Regions from separate parts of the Colwellia sp. 5_MG-2023 genome, predicted to be linked through region 1. Evidence: riboswitches for the same ligand, from Rfam matches in the RefSeq annotation. Region 1 holds a riboswitch; the other holds the start of a gene.

The links. Region 1 has a riboswitch for cyclic di-GMP ahead of Q4496_RS15000 (OmpA family protein). Riboswitches for the same ligand answer to the same signal wherever they lie in the genome.
Region 2: another riboswitch for cyclic di-GMP. It lies ahead of Q4496_RS17415 (DUF3718 domain-containing protein); the one in region 1 lies ahead of Q4496_RS15000 (OmpA family protein).

What each region holds. Positions count from the first base shown of each region.
Region 1 is NZ_JAUOPW010000027.1:13,960-17,146, reverse strand. Features, by position in the region: gene Q4496_RS15005 (sigma-54 dependent transcriptional regulator) at 1-1,234, opposite strand, end outside; gene Q4496_RS15000 (OmpA family protein) at 1,255-2,133, opposite strand; cyclic di-GMP riboswitch class I at 2,212-2,309, opposite strand; gene flhA (flagellar biosynthesis protein FlhA) at 2,679-3,187, opposite strand, start outside.
Region 2 is NZ_JAUOPW010000043.1:13,134-16,320, reverse strand. Features, by position in the region: partial or broken gene Q4496_RS17420 (IS630 family transposase) at 1-617, shown strand, start outside; gene Q4496_RS17415 (DUF3718 domain-containing protein) at 969-1,328, opposite strand; cyclic di-GMP riboswitch class I at 1,389-1,486, opposite strand; gene Q4496_RS17410 (3-oxoacid CoA-transferase subunit B) at 1,747-2,403, opposite strand; gene Q4496_RS17405 (CoA transferase subunit A) at 2,498-3,187, opposite strand, start outside.

The DNA of each region.
Region 1 (3,187 bases):
GTGCCTCTGCAGTCTGTTTTCGGTGTCCCTTAAAGCGACCTAATAAATCATATATATAATCAAATTCCGCTTGTTTTTTATTGTTTTTTAACTGGTTAGCACAAATATTTGCTGCTTTTTGAAAACAATGCGGTAAATTTAAATCACCGACTTGGATCTCTACCCCTCTAGCCATAACAATCGCTCGTTGAATTACGTTTTCTAACTCTCGAACATTACCTGGCCAGTTGTAACAAAGTAAAATATCTTCGGCTTGTGGACTAAAACTAAATTTATCTGAGCCATACTTAGTAATAAAATGCTGTGCAAGTGGGAGTATATCTTCAGAGCGTTCTCTAAGCGTTGGACAACTAAGGGGGAGTACATCTAAACGATAAAACAAATCTTCTCTAAATAAGCCTTTTTCTACTTGTTCTCGCAGTGGTTTATTACAAGAAGCTATTATCCTAATATCAAGCTTAATACGTTGGTGACTACCTAATCTCTCAACTTCTCGCTCTTGAATAACTCTTAATAACTTAGCTTGTAGCTCTAATGGTAACTCAGAAATTTCATCTAATAAAATCGTACCACCGTTTGCTAATTCAAACTTACCAACTTGATTACTCGTAGCACCTGTGAATGCTCCTTTGTTATAGCCAAATAACATTGACTCAAGCATATTTTCTGGAATCGCGGCACAGTTAATAGCCACAAAAGGCTGGCTTGCACGAGCAGACGCTTTATGAATAAAATGCGCCAACTTCTCCTTACCTGTTCCTGATTCCCCCATAATTAATACACTTGCATTCGTCTGCCCTGCGCGGTTAGCTAAGCGTAGCAATTGTTGAGATTTATTAGAAACAGCAATTAAACCTTCGGCTCCTTGCTTCATAGAATCAGCGTTACGGATAGTTAATTTCAGCTGTTCAGGAAAAAAAGGTTTAAGTAAAAAGTCAACTGCGCCGCCTTTAGTTAACGATAAGGAAGCAAGCTCACTTTGAGACGAATCAACAAGGGATATAATTTGTCCATGTTGACAAGTTCTACGAATGAGTATTACTAAGTCTACCAGCGACATTTGGTCATTATCAGCATCAATAAAAATCAACTGAGGCTTTAGGTCTAAACAGTAGCTAATTGCATCAGGTAGTGAATTAGTATGCAATAGTTTAAAGTTTTCACCACTTACAGCGCTTTCAATTTCTTGACTAGGCTTTGTATGTGCAAACCACAATAGGTATTTTTGATCCATTATTTTCTCCTTGCCCGAAATCAATTTGAGCGTCTAAATAAACGAACTAATACTCGTCTATTTGAAGATTTCCCAAGAATGGTACTATTGTTAGCAACAGGGTAACGCTGACCGTGCGCGCGTACTTCTAACATACTTTCTGGTAAGCCAAATTCGACTAAGCGAGCCGCAACATCATCAGCACGTTCTTTCGAAAGCAGTCTATTTGCTAGTGGTGAACCAACATCATCGGTATGACCATCTATCATCACTTTTTCAACGCTAGGATCTAATGCTATAAAGCGCGCTAAATCTTTTAAAAAAGTAATATCTGCTTGTTTTCTTACTATGCGTTCACCTAGTTCAAATTCAAATTCATGATCTCGTGCTTGATCCCACGATAATGGAGAAAGTTGGTGACGACAATCTTGATACTTTGAAATGACATTATCGCTAAAGGTATTTGCAAACGTTAGACGTAGTTCTTCATCACCAAAACCAACAATAGCATCGAGCCAAAAACCTTGTTTAATAGCTCGTAGTAACGAGGCGATTCCTGAATAAAAATAGACTTGCTGCTGTTCTATTTCAGATGAATTAAACATTATCTTAGGGGGTATTGTTTGTGCTGATTGCCAATCTGCTCGACGTGTAAAAACTTGCACATTGGTAATTTCACGATCAGTTAATAACCATCGAAGACTCAAGTTTTGAGGCTCTCCTGCTCTCGAGGTTACACTCAACTCTGCATATTCATCAATGGTTTGTGATAACTGACAAAAAAAAGAATCACCACTAACTTGCCAAGTGCTGTTTTCATAGGTTTGTTGAATATTACGCTCGGCATTACTGTACTGCGTAAATAATAAGGTGTAAAAAAAGAGAATAAAAATACAAAATTGACGGAAACAATTTAACATTTATGTACCTGTTCCTTGTAAAATATTAGCAATAAGCGGAACATCACATATAAGATGAGATGAAAAGTGCCGCTAAGTTAATGTAACTCCACGATCTTGACTTAATATTATTTTCATTAAGCTTTAGACTGGCAGTTTTGCGTCCTATTCTTTCAAATAGTTTGCTAGTTAATTTTCTTAGTTTATTCCTACCCGATTCCATAAAAAATAGTTATTAATTACTATTTCGATTCATTCATTATAAGTAACCGCAACTGAATTGCAATCACCCATTATCAAATATACATACATAATTCGCATTTACTTCATATTTAATTAGGAATTAATGCGTTGTAAATAAAAGCTTTTTAATAAATTTAATTAAGCAAGTATTACTTTTTAACAAATAACACATGAAGACACAACCAAAACGATACTGTAAAAGTGTGACAACTAAGTGGTGCATGCAAAAAAATAAATGCTAAAAAAACAAAACAAGTACTAATTTACTATATTTGAGCGCAGTTATTAAAGCAAAAGGTTTTCACCAAAATATAATAACGATGCTAACCTAAGGAGCCAATAATATTCACCCTCACATTATCTGGCACTTCATTATAAGATAATACACTTAAGCTGCCTTTAGTAAACGAACGAGCATAACGTGCTAATAAAGGCCTTAACTGAGGAATCACTATAAGTACAGGGGTAATCCCTTTACTTTTCATATCATCCATAATAGCTGGCATAGTACGTTGAAATTGACCAAGTAAATTAGGATCCACCGGGAAGCTATCTAATGCGACTTTGCCTGACTGCATTGCTTGGTCAAGAGAACTTTGCATCGTTTGTTCGAGTTTTTCATCTAAGCTATATACGGCTAGTTCATCTCGCTCACCCATCACTTGTTTAACCAACACTCGCTGCAGCGCGCAACGAACATCAGAAGTAAGTAAAATAGGATCCTTTGTCACTTCAACACTATCAATGAGAGTACCAGCAATTGTTACTATATCACCTAACGCAACATGTTCACGTAAAAGTAAGCGCATCACTTTAAGTTGTAAATTGATCG
Region 2 (3,187 bases), on a different contig from region 1:
AAAACATCCTAAACAATCACTAGAGGCACAAAAAACCTTTAAAAAAACTACAATTTGAAATGATCGCTAAGATCCCTTTAGCTATAGCCCTTAAGCAAGTAGACGTTTGGTTTCAGGATGAAGCGCGTTTCGGTCAACAAAATACAACGACCAGAATCTGGGCCCAAAAAGGAACAAGAGCTAGAGCAGTGAAACAACAACAGTTTACTTACGCTTATTTATTTGGTGCAGTTTGTGTTACCAATGGAAATACTGAAGCGATAGTTGCTCCCGTGAGTAACATGGATGTCATGTCATCACATTTAGCGCTTATTTCAGCGGCAACAAAAGCGGGACGACACGCAGTTGTATTAATGGATGGTGCAAGTTGGCATCAGGAACATCTTAGTGACGGTTATGATAATTTATCAATCATACATATTCCGCCTTATTCACCGGAGCTAAACCCTATTGGGCAAGTTTAGTCATGGATGAGGCAAAATTAAATAGCAAATCGTTGTTTTAAAGATTATGAAGATATCGTTGATAAGTGCTCTCGTGCTTGGAATCGATTTAGAAGTAGTAAGGAGAGAGTCTTATCACTCTGTCATCGGGAGTGGGCTAATGTGAACAGCTAATTATCGGAATTGGTATTACAATATTGTTGAACAGTGTTCAAAGGGATGGAAGAACTTCATGGGGGATATAGAAAGAGTAAAAAGTTTATGCACTAGAGATTGGGTTAAACTGGTCGATTAATTAATCCGTTTGGTATTAGATCATACAACTATCACAACTATCACAACTAGTATAAATTGTACTTATAAAAAAGCAGTAGTATTAGTGTAAGGAAAATTAAATAAAAAAAAACCAGCTAAAGCTGGTTTTTTAAAATGACATAGAATTATTAACAATTAATCTTCTACTTGTCACTATTTTCACCTAGGTGATGGAATAATTAAGTAGTTTTCTTATCTGATAATAATTTATTAGCTGCTAACGCGTTCGTTAGCAACATCAATCAATGGTTTCGATCCAGTTTGTAACATTGCTAAGTTAGCAGAAACAACACTCTTTGGTAATTTTGAAATCATCAAAGATCCTGTTTCTACAGAACCGCTTGCTGATGCAAACTCTAATAAGTTCTTACCATTACACTGAATGCCGTCGAAAATACGACGAATCTTTAATTTATTCATTTTCAAAAATGAACGCATGCGTTTCTTGTCATCAGCAGCCACATACTCACATATACTTTGTGCTATGTTAGTAGCTTGTGCTTTAGGTGTCGATACAACAGACGTTAAAGTTAAAACAGTGATGGTTGAAGCTATTAATAATTTTTTCATTTTAGTAACCTTTATATAGATGGATTATTAAAAGAAAAAACCACGGGATGTACCTATGAACGAGGTGACTCCGCTGCCGTAGATTCTCCAGTATTAGAAAATCCCGTAGGCCGGTGGTTTTGCGTCGCATACTTTCATATGCTTTGCCTTTTCTTTGTCAAATAGCATTATCTCTAATATTTTAAGGAAATGCAAATATCATTTAGCTTATTGTTATATAAAGAGATAATCTGTTGAAAAAATATTTATTTAGGAAAAAATTTTCATTATTTCAAGTTGAAACAATTTGCTTACAATTTGTCTATATTATTATTACATAAGGGGAGGAGGGAATTTGTAATTCAGATGCTTTTTATCAAAGTATAACTATTTTAGGTTAAATAATTATACTTTGAATGCTATTCATACAAGCTAAGGGCTAGAACTGCATTTCAGGTGTATTTTCATTTACAACTAATTCACCTTCAGTTAGTTTTATTATTTCCTCTACCGATACGCCTGGTGCGCGCTCTAATAAATGAAATTTACCTTCTTTTATTTCTATATATGCTAAGTCTGTTAATACTTTTTTTATACACCCTTTTCCTGTTAAAGGTAGTGTACAGTTATTTAATAACTTAGATACGCCATGTTTTGATGCATGTGTCATGGTAACAATAATATTATCGGCACCAGCCACTAGATCCATTGCGCCACCCATACCTTTAATTAACTTTCCAGGGATCATATAGGAAGCAATATTGCCATTGACATCAACTTCAAATGCTCCTAGTACCGTTAAATCAACATGACCACCTCGGATCATGGCAAATGACTCGGCAGAATCAAAAAGAGAAGCACCTGTCGCCATGGTAACCGTTTGTTTACCTGCATTAATAAGATCGGCATCAATTTCTTCTTCAGTTGGAAATTGCCCCATCCCTAATAAGCCATTTTCAGACTGTAGCATAACTTCGATACCTTCAGGTACGTAATTAGCGACAAGGGTCGGAATACCTATGCCTAAATTAACGTAATAACCATCTTGAAGTTCTTGAGCTACACGTTGTGCAAGTTGTTCTCTTGAAAGAGCCATAATCTATCTCCTCTAGGGTTTCCGTTAACCTTATTGTTGTGGTATAGACAATAATAGTTAGCTATTCACCCGTTAATTATTATTTAATTTATTCTTATGAGCGAATAGTGCGCTGTTCAATACGTTTTTCGAAGGTGCCTAAAATTAGTCTGTCGACATAAATTCCAGCAGTATGAATTTGATCAGGGTCTAGCTCACCAGGTTCGACTATTTCCTCTACTTCAACAACGGTTATTTTGCCTGCGGTTGCTGCCATTGGATTAAAATTACGTGCTGTTTTTCTAAAAACCAAGTTACCGTATCGGTCCGCTTTCCATGCTTTTACAATGGCGAAATCTCCAGTGATAGCTTCTTCTAGAATATAATGGCGACCGTTAAACTTTCTTTCTTCTTTCCCTACTGCAACAGGTGTTCCATAGCCTGTGGCGGTGAAAAAAGCGGGTATTCCTGCACCACCAGCACGCATTTTCTCTGCTAACGTTCCTTGTGGTGTTAACTCTACATCGAGCTCGCCGGCCATCATTTGACGCTCAAATTCAGCATTTTCACCAACATAAGAAGCAATGATTTTTTTTATCTGGCGATCAGGCAATAAAATTCCTAAGCCAAAATCATCAACACCACAGTTATTAGAAACTAATGTTAAACCTTTTGTACCTTTGCGTTTAATTTCCTGAATTAAGTTTTCAGGAATTCCACATAAGCCAAAACCACCTGCAATTACAGTCATGTTGTCAGTTAGGCCTGCCATGGCTTCTTCATAACTAGCAACTACTTTGTCAAA